Puniceibacterium sp. IMCC21224: one gene and its partner. The protein of the gene in region 2 binds, or shares a complex with, the protein of the main gene of each other region. Links are inferred from orthologs where the notes say so. Each region holds a gene or a part of one and is shown on either strand. Other genes may lie near its edges.

Evidence for each region.
Region 1: the proteins of accD (region 2) and IMCC21224_RS16160 are in contact, whole or in part, in a solved structure (PDB 8UXZ), measured with the Escherichia coli proteins. The link is inferred for Puniceibacterium sp. IMCC21224 from one-to-one orthologs.

Annotation. Positions count from the first base shown.
Region 1 is NZ_LDPY01000001.1:3,464,436-3,471,219, reverse strand. The notes cover bases 2,522-5,500. They hold IMCC21224_RS16160 (acetyl-CoA carboxylase carboxyltransferase subunit alpha), read right to left. Parts: upstream 4,503-5,500; coding sequence 3,540-4,502; downstream 2,522-3,539. Other genes in these bases: IMCC21224_RS16150 (LysE family translocator), read right to left, coding at 5,499-5,500; IMCC21224_RS16155 (sulfotransferase family 2 domain-containing protein), read right to left, coding at 4,596-5,429; IMCC21224_RS16165 (sarcosine oxidase subunit gamma), read left to right, coding at 2,608-3,159; IMCC21224_RS16170 (sarcosine oxidase subunit alpha), read left to right, coding at 2,522-2,592. Outside these bases: more of IMCC21224_RS16170, read left to right, coding at 1-2,521; more of IMCC21224_RS16150, read right to left, coding at 5,501-6,092; IMCC21224_RS16145 (Lrp/AsnC family transcriptional regulator), read left to right, coding at 6,165-6,617; IMCC21224_RS16140 (hypothetical protein), read left to right, coding at 6,694-6,784. UniProt on the Escherichia coli protein: Component of the acetyl coenzyme A carboxylase (ACC) complex. First, biotin carboxylase catalyzes the carboxylation of biotin on its carrier protein (BCCP) and then the CO(2) group is transferred by the carboxyltransferase to acetyl-CoA to form malonyl-CoA.
Region 2 is NZ_LDPY01000001.1:708,237-716,394, forward strand. Bases 1-2,992 are described here. They hold accD (acetyl-CoA carboxylase, carboxyltransferase subunit beta), read right to left. Parts: upstream 1,967-2,992; coding sequence 1,034-1,966; downstream 1-1,033. Other genes in these bases: IMCC21224_RS03185 (folylpolyglutamate synthase/dihydrofolate synthase family protein), read right to left, coding at 1-1,037; ilvD (dihydroxy-acid dehydratase), read left to right, coding at 2,156-2,992. Outside these bases: more of ilvD, read left to right, coding at 2,993-3,889; IMCC21224_RS26355 (hypothetical protein), read left to right, coding at 3,892-4,230; IMCC21224_RS26360 (hypothetical protein), read left to right, coding at 4,308-4,604; IMCC21224_RS03205 (DUF6478 family protein), read left to right, coding at 4,732-5,505; IMCC21224_RS03210 (hypothetical protein), read left to right, coding at 5,522-5,899; IMCC21224_RS03215 (DMT family transporter), read left to right, coding at 6,014-6,928; IMCC21224_RS03220 (FAD-binding oxidoreductase), read right to left, coding at 6,934-8,158.

The DNA.
Region 1 (6,784 bases), 2.8 Mb from region 2 along the record:
AAGGTGTACGAGCCCTTTATTCGCGCGGCGGCCGGTCTGGGTGTCAGCCCGACCGAAGAGGATCCCGACCACTACGCCTCGCGCTATCTGCACACAGATGTGCTGGTGATCGGTGCCGGTCCGGCGGGACTGGCGGCGGCACGTACGGCTGCTGAATCCGGCTTGCGCGTGACGCTGGTGGACGAAAACGCCGAAGTCGGGGGCACGCTGCTGTCTGAACCGCAGGCGCAGATCGACGGGCAAGGCGCGTGGGACTGGCTGGCGGCAGAACTGACGGGACTTGAGGGACTGGGCGTCACGGTGATGACCCGCACTACCGCCATCGGCTATTACCACCAGAACATGGTTGGCCTTTGTCAGAAACTGACCGACCATCTTAAGGCGCCGGATGCGAGCATTCCGCGCGAACGCATGTGGCGGGTGCGTGCCGGGCAGGTGATACTGGCCCAGGGCGCGCTGGAAAAGCCACTGGTATTTGACGGCAACGACCGCCCCGGCGTGATGCTGGCGGGATCGGCGCAGACGTATCTGAACCGCTACGGCGTGCGGGTGGGTGACCGGGCCGTGATCGTGACCTGCCACGACAGCGCTTGGTACGCGGCGTTTGATCTGGCAGAGGCTGGCACGGGGATCGAAGCGATTGTCGACACCCGTGATGCGCCGCGCGCCGATCTTCTGGCTGAGGCGCAAAATCGCGGTATCACCGTTTTGGCGGGCCATACGGTCACCGGAACCAAGGGACGGCTGCGGGTGAAATCCGTGCGGGTGAACAGCGTCACAGGTGGCAAGGCGGGCGGCGGGCACACTCTGCGTTGCGACTGCCTGTTGATGTCGGGCGGCTGGACGCCGTCGCTGCATCTCTTCAGCCACACGCGCGGCACGCTGAAATGGGATGCGGACCGTCAGACATTCCTGCCCGATCACAAGGCCGAGGACTGCCAGATTGCCGGCGCAGGCCGTGGCCTTTGGGGTATTGAGGCGGCGCTGAACGACGGCGCTGAAATGGGCGCCAATGCCGTGCGCGAATTGGGGCGCAAACCGGGGCGCAAAGCGAGCGCACACAGTTACGGCGTCACCGATGACCGCCCCGGCACAGGCGTGAGCCATGTCGAACTGCCAACCGACCTGAACCCCGGCCGCGCCAAGGCGTTTGTCGATTTCCAGAACGACGTCACCGCCAAGGACCTGCGTCTGGCGGTCAAGGAGGGCATGCGCTCGATCGAGCATGTCAAACGCTATACCACCAACGGGATGGCTACCGATCAGGGCAAGATGTCCAACATCAACGGTCTGAATATCGCCGCCGACGCGCTGGGCAAGCCGCAGCCGCAGGTCGGTCTGACCACCTTTCGCCCACCCTATACACCGACCACGTTTGGGGCCTTTGCGGGTTATCACAAAGGCGACCATTTCGAACTGACGCGCAAGACCGCCATCGACGGATGGGCGGCAGATCAGGGCGCGGCGTTCGAGCCGGTCAGCCTGTGGCGTCGGGCGTGGTATTTCCCCAAATCGGGTGAAACCATGCAGCAGGCAGTCAGCCGCGAGTGTATTGCGACGCGCAAGAGCCTTGGTATCTTTGACGCGTCGACCCTGGGCAAGATCGAGGTGGTTGGCCCCGACGCGGTTGAATTCATGAACCGAATGTACACCAACCCCTGGACCAAGCTGGCACCGGGCCGCACCCGCTATGGTCTGTTGCTGGGCGATGACGGGTTTATCCGCGACGATGGCGTGATCGGGCGCTTGTCGGACGACCGGTTTCACGTCACCACCACCACCGGCGGCGCAGCACGTGTGCTGAACATGATGGAGGATTACCTTCAGACGGAATGGCCGGATCTGAACGTCTGGCTGACCTCGACAACCGAGCAATGGGCGACCATCGCGCTGAACGGCCCGAATGCGCGCAATCTGCTGGCGCCGCTGGTCGAGGGGCTGGACCTGTCCGACGCCGCGTTCCCGCATATGTCGATTGCGGAATGCACTGTGGCCGGGTTTCCGGCGCGGTTGTTCCGGGTCAGTTTCACCGGCGAACTGGGGTTCGAGGTTAACGTGCCTGCCCGCAATGGTCGCGCGTTGTGGGAACGGCTGATGGCCGACGGCGCGCAATACGACATCTGCCCCTATGGGACCGAAACGATGCACGTGCTGCGGGCCGAAAAGGGATTCATCATCATCGGCCAGGACACCGATGGCACCCTGACGCCGTATGATATTGGAGCGGGCTGGGCCGTCGGCAAGGCCAAGCCGGACTTTGTCGGAAAACGTGCACTGGCCCGTCCGGATCTGGTGGCCGAGGGCCGCAAGCAGCTCGTTGGTCTGCTGACCGACGACAGCGTGACGAAGCTGGAAGAAGGTGCGCAAATCGTACTTGACGCCGATCAGCCCCTGCCGATGAAGATGGTGGGTCATGTCACCTCGGCGTACAACAGCGACGCGGCGGGTCGGCCCATCGCGTTGGCGGTGATCGAGGGTGGACAGGCCCGGATGGGCGAGACTGTGTATATCCCGATGCCTGACAGGACCATTACCGCGACCGTTACGGCACCGGTGTTCTACGATCCCGACAACGCCCGCCTTAAGCTTTGACCCGGAGATAATGTGATGACCGTTCAGACCCAAGACATGGTTCCCGGCGTGCTGGCAGAGACTTCTGCGGCCAAGCTGACGCTGCTGCCGCCTGTGGCACGGTTTTCACTGCGCGCACGCGCGATGGCGGTGCCTGCGCTGTCGGGCGCTTTGGGGGCGGAGTTGCCCGCTCGCATTGGTGTTCGCGCAAATGTGGGGGATGTCGAGGCGCTGTGCCTTGGCCCGGATGAATGGCAGATCCTCGCCCCCGAATCTGCCGCCCCAAAGTTGGTGCAGGTCTTTGCCGTGGTTTATACCACAACGCCACACAGCCTGACCGAGATCAGCGACCGCGAATTGACGATCCGGATCGACGGCCCTCGGGCCGCTGAGCTTTTGACCCTGGGCTGTCCACGAGACATTGACACAATTGGCGCAGGGCAGGGGCGGCGGACACTCTTTGACGGGGCAACCGTGCTGATCTGGCGCGACGGTGATCAATCGTTCAGGATGGATATCTGGCGTTCATTTGTGCCGCATGTGCTGTCGCTGCTTGAAACGGGGTGTCGCGAACTGACGGGGGACTGACGCCCGCGGGCTGACATACAGCGCCCGCGTTGCCGTAGCCGCACAGGGGTCACATTTTCAGGTGTCGGTTCCAGAGGAAACAAGGCCGACCAGACGACGATCAACATACCACGATTCCGACCAAAGGACCGGTCGGCTCTGACTGCGTCGCCGGTTTGCCTTTTCTAGGGATTCGTTGCCCGAACCGAGCATTTCTGCCGACGGCGCCGTAGTTTTTGCCCGGAGTGTTTGGGGCAAATGCTGACCTTTGCCATGGCGCGCGTCAATCGGACACGACCCCTTCACCAAAAGCGGCAGTTCCTAGCCCCAAGGCAATCCAGCCAAGCGCGAACAGCCAGGCTGAGAAACCCCAGATATCACGGCCCTTGCAAATGGCGCGTTCAGGCAGCCAGCCCCTTGCTGCCCATCGAAAGGAACTTGTTGCGGCGATCCTGCACCAGTGCCTTGCGTTTGCTGCCGGACAGCTCGTCCAGCATCGACAGCAATGTTGCCTTGACCGCAGCAATTGTCACTTGCGGATCGCGGTGCGCGCCGCCCAGCGGTTCTGAAATGATCCGGTCCGCGACACCCAGCTTGTGCAGATCCTGCGCCGTCATCCGCAACGCCTCGGCAGCTTCGCGCATCTTTTCAGCGTCTTTCCACAGGATCGAGGCGCAGCCCTCGGGCGAGATCACCGAATAGACCGAATGTTCCAGCATCGCGACGCGGTTCGCCGTGGCAAAGGCCACAGCCCCGCCTGACCCGCCTTCGCCGATGATCACCGACACCAGTGGAACACCAATTTGCAGGCATTTCTCGGTGGCGCGGGCAATCGCCTCGGATTGGCCGCGTTCTTCGGCACCTTTGCCGGGATATGCACCGGGGGTGTCGACCAGCGTGATCACCGGCAGGTCGAACCGGTCGGCCATCTCCATCAGACGCACCGCTTTGCGGTAACCTTCGGGGCGCGCCATGCCAAAGTTGCGCTGAATCCGGCTTTGGGTATCGTTGCCCTTCTCATGGCCCAGCACCACAACCGGGCGGTCATCAAACCGGGCAAGCCCGCCCATGACGGCATCGTCATCGGAAAATTTACGGTCGCCAGCCAGCGGAGTGAATTCGGTGAACAATGCGTCGATGTAGTCGCGGCAATGTGGCCGGTCAGGGTGCCGCGCCACCTGGCATTTGCGCCAGGGCGTCAGTTTCTTGTATAGATCCTTGAGCAGATCCGCCGCCTTGCGGTCAAGCGCGGCTGCTTCGGCTTCGATGTCCATTTCGTCGTTGGCACGCGCCATGGCACGCAACTCTTCGGCCTTGCCTTCGATTTCCGCCAGAGGTTTCTCAAAGTCGAGGTAATGGGTCATGCTCTTGTCCTCATGTCTCTTGCGCCCATATGACGCGGCAGGGCCGCAGTTGCAACTCCCCCGGCGTTGGCTGTGTCGCGAAACCTATCGTGTTTAGAGCCGCTGAAAGAGCCGTGACAGCCAACCGCGCGGGGCTGGGCGCACGGCGTTGGGCAGGTTTCGAGCGGCGGCGATCAATGCGGTGTCGCGCCGAAACCACGGCGCCAGAACCTGCCGCGCAATGTCGTTGTTGGTGTTCAGGCGGTGGGATCGGGCCGGATTGACCGCCTCTGGTTGCGGTTTTGGTGCCTCGCGTCCCAGCCAGTCCGCCAAAGCCGCCGTCAGCGCCGCCTGATCCTCGGCAAAGCCGATCAGGGCAAAGCCGCGCAGGGTCTCAAGCGCGGCGTCGTGATCTGCGTCTTCCAGCGTCACCCGGTTTGGCGTGATAGTCGCGGCAAGCATCCGCAGCTGGAGATTGTCAAACAGCGATGCCCCGGCGCCAAGCTGCAACGCCGCGCGCATCTGCTCCAATGCGGCACGGTCGGCAAAATCGGTTTCGCCCAGTATTGTGACCACGTCGCGATAGCGGGTCGGCAACCGTTCCAATGTCTGTAGATCGACGCCCTGGTTGAACCGGTCCATCCAGTTCAGATGCGACACCAGTCGCGCCCACGGATCGCGCAGGACGGTCATCGAAGTATAGCTCTGATCGGCGCCGCATGCCTGCCAGGATCGCCAGGCGATATGCCCTGTCACGCAATCTGCGGCCATCGGCGGCTTTTGTCCGGCGAGGATCGCGCCAAACCAGCTTTCTGCATGCACGACGCAGGCCGCACCGTGGTAAAATTCCTGTAAACGGCGGTTCTGGGCCGAGCCGGATGTCTTGGGAATATGCAGGTAAAACAGCGGCCTGACCTGACCGACAGGGTAAAACGGCGTCTGGGTCATTGGGCCTCAGTTCTTGCGACAAGCGTCCGCCACATTAGGGCTGCGTGGGACGTAGCACAACCTTGGCTGTCACTGCATCAAGACAGGGACAAGCGACGCCACCAGCACCGCCGCCATCACCCAGTTAAAGACCCGCAACCGTGCTGGATTGTGCAAGATGCTGCGCATCTGTTGGCCCAGCAATGTCCAGGATGTTGTCGATAGTATTGAACACATCACATAGGCCCCCGCCACCCAGAGCACAGCAAAAACGTCCCGACCGGCAGCATACAGAGTGATGGCCGACAGCGCCATCGACCAGGCCTTTGGGTTCACCCATTGGAACGCGGCGGCCTGCAAAAAGCTTAGCGGTCGCCCACCAGCCTGCGCGTCTTTTGGCGCGGCGGCGTGGGCGATCTTCCATGCCAGATATAACATGTAGGCGACGGACAGTATCTTGAGAACGGTGTAGCTGGCGGGCCAAAGGTCAAATAGCCGTGTGACACCCATTCCCACCATCAGGACCATTGCCGGAAATCCCAGGCCGATGCCGAACATATGCGGCAGGCTGCGGCGCAAACCAAAATTGGCCCCGGATGTCATCAGCATCAGATTATTGGGCCCTGGCGTGATCACGGTCACGAGGGCAAAGGTGGTCAGTGCGGCAAATATCTCTGGTGTCATGCCGGGATTATCCACTGTAATTCAGGGTGAAAGGTTGCAAGCTGCGGCGCAAACCCAAAGGATTCGCACTTAATGACCGATATTGATCCCACTGACGATGCGATATTGCGTGTCTTGCGCGGTGAAGGTCGGATATCAAATCTTGCTCTGGCCGAGGCAATTGGCCTGTCACCCTCTGCCTGCCTGCGCCGGGTGACCGCGCTCGAGCGCGCCGGGGTGATTACCGGCTACCGCGCTGTCATCAGTCGCGACAAGACCGGAGTTGGTTTTGTCGCCTATGTCACCGTCGGACTGAGCCAGCACACCAAAGCGGCACAACAGGCATTCGAACGCGCCATCGCCCGCAGTCCCGAGGTGCGCGAATGCCACAATATCACCGGGGCTGTGGAATATCTGTTGCGGATCGAAGCGGCAGATCTTGCAGCATACAAGCATTTCCATACCGAAGTGCTGGGCACCCTGCCGCAGGTCAATGCGATCACATCGTATGTGGTGATGGGCTCACCCAAGGATGACCGGGCCTGATGCGGCCTTTCCCTCGACAGGGGTGCTGGACTGCGGTAACGCTGGTGCGATGATAGCTAATTTGCGTGCGAACCTGTTGAGACTGCTTTGTAAAATGGCGGCGTTTCTGGCGCTGGTGGTGTTGATCTCCTGCGGCGGCGTGCCTACCGATGAACCGACAGACGCGA
Region 2 (8,158 bases):
TAGCCGCGCACGTCCTTGGTGTTGAGCATGCCACAGATCAGATACGTGGGGCGGGCAGGCAACTGTGCCAGATGTGCGGCCAGCGCGTCGCCTGCGGCGGGGTTGTGACCGCCGTCAAGCCAGAGTTCCGCTTGCGGTGCCAGATCCGCCAGAGCACCTGTGCGCAGCCGCTGCATACGGGCGGGCCAGTCTGCGTGGGTTACAGCGGCTTCGCAGGCTTCCTCGGGCGCGCCAAGATGGCGCAGTGCCGCCAGTGCCGCGCCCGCGTTCATGTATTGATGCGCGCCGGGTAAGTTGGGCAGGGGCAGGTCCAGCAACCCGGTTTCGTCCTGATAGATCAGCCGCCCGCGTTCCTCACAGGCATGCCAATGCTGGCCATGCGCCAAAAGCGGCACACCAAGTCGGGCAGCCTGCGCCTCGATCACCGCCATGCCGTCGTCAGTTTGCGGACCGACGACGCAGGGTACGCCGCGCTTGAGGATCCCCGCCTTTTCAAAGGCGATCTTGGATACGGTGTCGCCAAGATAGCTTTCATGATCCATCGACACCGGGGTAATGATGGTCAGCGCGGGTTTGGCAACAACGTTGGTGGCATCGAGCCGACCACCAAGACCGACCTCAAGCAGCGTGTAGTCCGCGGGTGTGCGGACAAAGGCCAAAAGTGCTGCGCAGGTCGTGATTTCGAAATAGGTGATCGGGTCGGACCCGTTGGCGGCGTAACATTCGTCCAGTACATGCGCTAGGTCGGGCTCGGCAATCAGAGTCCCGGCCAGGCGGATGCGTTCGTGAAACCGTGTCAGATGCGGCGAGGTATAGGCGTGGACACGCAGATCCATCGCCTCGAGCCCGGCGCGGATCATCGCCTGTGTCGATCCCTTGCCATTGGTTCCGGCGATGTGGATGACTGGCGGCAGTTTTTGTTCCGGGTGATCCAGCGCCTCAAGCAGACGCCAGACGCGGTCTAGCGTAAGATCAATGATCTTGGGGTGCAGCGCCATCATCCGGTTCAGGATGTGGTCCGAAGAAAACACCGTCATTTTTGCGCTGGAGCAACCGACACTTTCGCCTCGTCGGCGTCATTGTCGGTGGGTGCAGGCAGATCACCGGCAATTGGCGGTGGCAGTCGCATCAGCATCCGAATGATCGAGATCAACTCGTCCCGCATTTTGCGCCGGTCGGTGACCCGGTCCAGCATGCCGTGTTCCAGTAGATATTCGGCGCGCTGGAACCCCTCGGGCAGCTTTTCGCGGATCGTCTGCTCAATCACGCGGGGACCGGCAAAGCAGATCAGCGCATTCGGCTCGGCAATCTGGACGTCCCCCAGCATGGCGTAAGAGGCGGTGACGCCACCAGTGGTCGGATGGGTCAATACGACGATATAGGGCAGGTTTGCTTCGCGCAGCATCTGGATCGCGACGGTCGAGCGGGGCATTTGCATAAGGCTCAGGATACCCTCCTGCATCCGGGCACCACCAGCGGCGGAAAAGAGGATGAGCGGACGCTTGAGCCGAACCGCCTCTTGCGCGGCCTTGACGATGGCGTTGCCCACATACATGCCCATTGAGCCTGCCATGAACGAAAAATCCTGCGCGGCCGCAACGATGGGCGTGCGCCCCATGTCGCCCGTGACGACCAGCATCGCCTCTTTTTCGGCCGTGGATTTCTGCGCGGCACGCAACCGGTCAGGATATTTCTTTTGATCGCGGAACTGTAGCGGATCGGCCAGCGGTTCGGGCACGGCGACATCGTGAAAAACGCCGCCGTCGAACAGGGCGAGGAACCGTTCGCGCGGGGTGATCGCCATGTGGTGCGCGCAGTTCGAACAAACCCAGAGATTGTCGCTGAGTTCGCGGTGAAACAACATCGTGCCGCATTCATCGCATTTCGACCAGAGGTTCTCGGGCACTTCGCGGCGCGAGAAAATCGAGTTGATGCGGGGGCGGACGTAGTTCGTGATCCAGTTCATGCCGTTCTTTCCCGGGTCGCCAGAATATGGCTGACTTAAGCGGGTGTCGTAGGAAATGCAATGCAGGCAAGGCGGTCTGGTCGCACCAGGGGCCACGCTGGTGGCGCAGGCAGTGTGATATCCGACTTGTGGTGACGGGGGGGCTTGGGTATTCCGGGGGGCACAACCGATTTTCAGGGAGGGCAGGCCATGCTCAAGCGTCCGTTCGACAAATCCAAATTGCCCAGCCGCCATGTGACCGAGGGTCCGGCCCGCGCGCCGCACCGGTCATATTACTACGCAATGGGCATGTCCGAGGCCGAGATTCATCAGCCTTTGGTCGGTGTCGCCACCTGCTGGAACGAGGCCGCGCCCTGTAATATTTCGCTCAACCGGCAGGCGCAGGCAGTTAAAATGGGGGTCAAGCAGGCCTTTGGCACCCCGCGTGAATTTACTACCATCACCGTGACGGACGGTATTGCCATGGGTCACGAGGGCATGCGCTCCAGCCTCGCCAGCCGCGAGGCGATTGCCGATACGGTCGAACTGACCATGCGCGGTCATTGCTACGACGCCATCGTGGGTCTTGCCGGGTGCGATAAATCCCTGCCAGGCATGATGATGGCCATGGTGCGACTCAACGTGCCATCGGTCTTTATCTATGGTGGGTCGATCCTGCCGGGGCGGTTGCATGGTAAGGACCTGACGGTACAGGATGTCTTTGAAGCCGTGGGCAAGCATCAGGCTGGCAATTTCTCGGATGAGGAACTCGAAGAGCTGGAGCGTGTCGCCTGCCCGAGTGCCGGAGCCTGTGGTGGTCAGTTTACCGCCAACACCATGGCCTGCGTTTCCGAGGCGATTGGTCTGGCGCTGATGAACTCATCGGGTGCACCGGCACCTTATGAAAGCCGTGATCAATATGGCGAGGCATCGGGCCGCGCCGTGATGGATCTGATCGAAAAGAACATCCGGGCGCGCGACGTCGTGACGCTCAAGAGCCTTGAGAACGCTGCGCGGGTTGTGGCCTGCACCGGTGGGTCGACCAATGCCGGGCTACATCTGCCGGCGATCGCGCATGAGGCCGGGATTGATTTCTACCTTGACGAAGTCTGCGAGATCTTCCGCGACACGCCCTATTTCGTCGATCTCAAACCAGGTGGCGCCTATGTTGCCAAGGATCTGTACGAGGCGGGCGGTGTGCCGGTCGTGATGAAGGAATTGCGCAAGGCCGGACTGCTGCACGAGGATTGCATGACCGCCTCGGGGAATTCCATCGGCGAAGAACTGGACCTGATCACGCGTGAGGCTGACGGCAAGGTAATCTATTCTGTCAGCGCGCCGATCAGCAAAACCGGCGGTGTTGTGGGCCTGAAGGGCAACCTTGCCCCGGCTGGGGCCATCGTCAAGGTCGCAGGCATGAGCGCGGAGGAGCAGGTCTTTACCGGCCCGGCGCGTGTCTTTGAATGTGAGGAAGACGCCTTTGAGGCCGTAAAGGCGCGGCAGTACAAAGAAGGCGAAGTTCTGGTGATCCGCAACGAGGGCCCTGCGGGCGGTCCTGGCATGCGCGAGATGCTGGCCACGACGGCGGCATTGTCGGGTCAGGGTGTCGGCAAAAAGGTTGCTCTGATCACCGACGGGCGCTTTTCCGGCGCGACACGCGGGTTCTGTGTGGGCCATGTCGGTCCCGAGGCGGCGCATTGCGGGCCGATTGCCCTGCTGAAAAACGGCGATGTCATCACCATTGACGCGGTCAAAGGTAACCTTTCAGTTGATCTGAGCGAGGAAGAGCTTGAGGCGCGCAAGGCGTCCTGGGCCGGACCGCGCGATACGATCTATGCCAGCGGTGCCCTGTGGAAATACGCGCAGCTCGTCGGAGAGACTTACAAGGGCGCAGTCACGCATCCCGGCGGCAAGGCGGAAAAGCACGTCTACATGGACCTCTGACCATGCGCTGGGCGGGCCCTGCTTTGGCGGCGGTTGTCCTGCTCGGGATGGCGGGCTGTTCTCCGGTGCCCGACAGTGGGGCTCCCAAAGCGGCGGCCCCGACTGCTGTGGTACAGGCCGCCGCACCCGCCAAGGGGTTTCTGGGCGGCCTGTTTTCACCCAAAAACCCCGAAGCCGACGCCCAAGGGGAAAGTCACAAAGGCGCGGTTCCCTTCGTCAGGGTGAAACTTGCCGGCGGTGCGGTCGTGCTCAGTGGTCCGACGGGCTATTGCATCGACCCGGCGACGTTGCAGGCGCGGGGGGGCGTGGTTTTGCGGTTCTGGCCAGTTGCCGGATTCTGAGCGGGGGCGAGGCCGGCCCCCCGGTTCCCCCAGTTCTGATCACCGTGACGGTTGGTGCGCGTGGTACAGGCACGGATGTGCCCGAGCCGCAGACCCTTGCTGCGGTGTCTGATGCGCCGCTTCTGTCCGGGAGTGAGAGTGACGGTCTAAGCCTGGCGCTGTTGGCCGAGGGGGGCGCGGACGTGTTTGAGGGTGGAGATCCGAAATTCTGGCGCGGGGCCTTTGTTCTGGGGAACCGGCTGGTCGCGCTGGCTCTTTATGCGCCGCAGGGCAGCGGGCTGACTGGGGACGCGGGTGGCGCGATGTTGCAACAAGTGCATTCCCGAATCCTGTCTGAAAGCCCAGGGGGCAAATCCAGGTCACCGGGCGGATAATCGGCGATAGCGCGGTTTGCTGGGGCAAAGACTTTTGTGACACTAATCCCTTGCCAAGACGAGGTCGGGCGCCAGACAATGTCGTCGACCTTGGCGACAGGCGGTTCACTGGGAAAGACAGGCACGGATGACGCGGCAAAGCGATGGTATGATCGAACGGTTGATGCGGCAGGGGGCGTTGCGCCGTTGGGCACGGGCCGCGCATGATGCCGAGTCAACGGATTTGCCTGACCTCGTGAACCAGCGCGACACGGCGCGCCAGCTTAGGGTCCATCTCGACAAACTGATCCACTTGGCCGATACGCGCCTCGCACAGCCACTCATCGGCACCCCATCGGTTTCGCAGCCGCACGGCGTCGACTGGGCGTGGCGGCCAGAGCTTTGGTGCGCACCACTGGCGCAGCAGGGCCTGTCCCCGGTTCCATCAAAATCTCGGCTTGGTGACGAGGTGACGCTGTTCCACGATTGCGGGTTTTGCGAACTGACGCTGCGCCAGATACGCAACGCGCGCGCGGCAGACCAGGCGGCCTATGGACTGTGCATGGATGTGTTCCATTTTGACGGATCGTATCTGTCGCTGTCTGTGGATCTGCCTATGGCGGCGTCGCTGGATCTGCGACGCCAACATTTGATCCGGATCGAGACAATTGTCGAGATGGAAGCGCCGCTCAAGGTATTTGCCAGGCTCAACATCCGGCACGGCCCGAATACCGAACAGATTGTGCGCGAACTGGCATTGAATGCGGCCGAAAATCAGGTGGAATTTGATCTGGCCTATAGCAAGCTGAACGAGAAACGCGCCGACCGGATGTGGCTCGATCTGATTTTTGAGGCACCGCAGATGAATCAGGTGGTGTTGCGGGATCTGACGTTCAGCCGCAGACTGCGTGCCGCGCTATGACTAGGGGAGCAGGGCGATGACAGGTTTCACACTGACCAAGACACGGTTTCAAGAAGGTGTCTGGCAGGGGCTTTTGGCGGCAGCGGACGCTCCCTGCGAGCCGCCTGAAATCACAGTCACCCTTCTGGATAAGCCGTTGCACGGTGTGATTGTGAACCGCACCCCTGAGGCAGGACGCTGGTTGGTCGAGGTTCCCGTACCGACAGAAGCAATCGGTGATGGTGCGCAGATCTTTGTGATCCGGGACGCTGCATCCGACGTGGTTCTGAACAGTTTCACATTGCTGTCAGGTGAAGGGTTGGCCGATGATCTGCGGCCCGAGGTCGATCTGCTGCGCGCCGAACTGGACATGTTGAAGCGGGCCTTTCGGCGCCATTGCAACGAGGCGGGATAGACTCCGCTTTCACATGGTGCGCCACGTTCCGCGCGATATTGTGCAATTGGTCGTAGACATTGACCATTTCGGGCGCGCGGTGCAGGGTGCGCGCATCCCTCTCAAGGAGCCCCCATGTCCCCGCTGCGTGGCATCAGCCTAAAGCTGACATCCGTTTTCTTGTTCATCATCATGGCGTCGCTGATCAAGGCCTCCTCGGACCGTATTCCAGCCGGTGAGGCGGTGTTTTTTCGCTCGTTCTTTGCCATGCCGGTGATCTTGTTCTGGTTGTTGATGCGCCATGATCTGAGCACCGGGTTGCGGGTTCAGAATCCGGTTGGGCATTTCTTGCGCGGTGTGATCGGGGTGTCGGCGATGGGTACCAGCTTTGCCGCGCTGGCGTTGCTGCCGCTGCCCGAGGTGACGGCCATCGGCTATGCCGCGCCGCTGCTGACAGTGCTGTTTGCTGCCGTTCTGCTGGGCGAACGGTTGCGGCTTTTCCGGTTGACGGCGGTCGGGATCGGACTCGTCGGGGTGCTGATCATCCTTTGGCCGCGTCTGACACTTGACGAGGTGAACACCGCCGCGCAAATCGGTGTCGCTTTGATCCTGTTTTCCAGCGTGCTGCGGGCGCTGGCGCAGATCCAGATCCGGCGGCTTGTGGCGACGGAACAGACATCGGCCATCGTGTTCTTCTTTTCGCTGACGGCGACGGGACTGTCACTCATAACCATACCGTTTGGCTGGGTGCTGCCCACGCCGGGCGAAGCCGCGATGCTGATCTCGGCAGGTCTGATCGGCGGTCTGGCGCAGATCATGCTGACCTCGGCCTACCGCGAATCCGAAGCGGCGGTTCTTGCGCCGTTTGACTACGCGTCGATGCTTTTTGCGCTTTTGATTGGCTATGTGGTCTTTGCCGAGGTGCCGACCCGGTCGATGCTGCTGGGCGCGGCGGTGGTGATTTTGGCGGGTGTGTTGATCATTTGGCGCGAACGGCAGCTGGGGCTAAAGCGCGGCAAGGCCCGTGCCGGACTGACGCCGCAGGGCTGACCCGGTTAACGATCCAGAAGGCCCGCAGCGACATAGGCTGGCGCCAGAAGTAGACGCCGGTAGCGTCCCAGCGGGAATCGTCCCGGCGGCGCCTGCATTGCCATCGGGTAGGGTGATTTGGGGTCTTGCCCCCGGACCAGATCGGCCAGAATACGCCCGGTCAGCGTCGCCATGGCCACGCCGTTGCCATGATATCCCAGCCCGGCAAAGACACCCGGAAGCGCGGGCACCGGTCCGGCAAAGGGTGTTAGATTGGCCATCAGGCAAACCAACCCCGACCAGTCGTGCGTGATCTCGATTTTGGACCAGGCGGGAAACATGGCATTGAATTCTACACGGATACGGCGGCGGATCGCGGCCTCGGCCCGTGGCGTGGCGCGCAATCCGCCGCGCATGCCGAACAGGAACCGATTGTCGGGCAGTCGACGAAAATAATGCAGCAGGGTGCGTGTGTCATAGGCCATTTGATCCGATGTCCAGCCTTGGGCCTCTTGTTCGGCCGGTTCCAACGGTCGGGTGACAAGCACGCTGGATTGCACTGGCAGGGTACGACTGCGCAGCCAATCTGGCACATCCTCTGAGGAATAGCCGTTGGTGGCAAGAATGACGCGACGGGCCGAAACGTTGCCTTGCGGTGTTGTCAGGATGGTTCGATCCCCGTCCTGACGCAACGCTTTCACGGCACTCTGGGCGTGCAGCGCGGCGCCAGCCTTTTGCGCGGCAGCGGCGACTCCCGAGTGATATTTGCGCGGGTTGAGGGCGAATCCGATTGGAATGGTCAGACCACCGTGGAATGTCCCGCCCAGCCCATATGCGCGCAGATCCTTGGCTTTGATAAGCGTTGGCGTCACACCGAAATCTTGCGCGATCTGATCCGCCTCGGCCCGCAATCCGGCCATGGCGCGGGGGGTGTGGGCAAGGATGGTTTCGCCATTCGAATGGGTGTCCGCGTCGATGTTGTGTGTACTCAGCAGATCGGCGACCAGATCAACCGCTGCGCGCTCGGCCATGTGCCATTCTGCCAGACCGGCATCGCCGAACCGGCGGCGCAATAGGGCGCGCGGGGCCTTGGCACCACCCAGGCAGCAAAATCCGCCATTGCGGCCTGAGGCTCCGAAACCGGGGGTCTCGGCCTCGAGCAATGTCACCTGAACACCGGCGTTGGCCAGATGCAGTGCCGCCGACAAGCCGGTGAATCCTCCGCCCACAATCGCGACGTCGGTCGTGGTA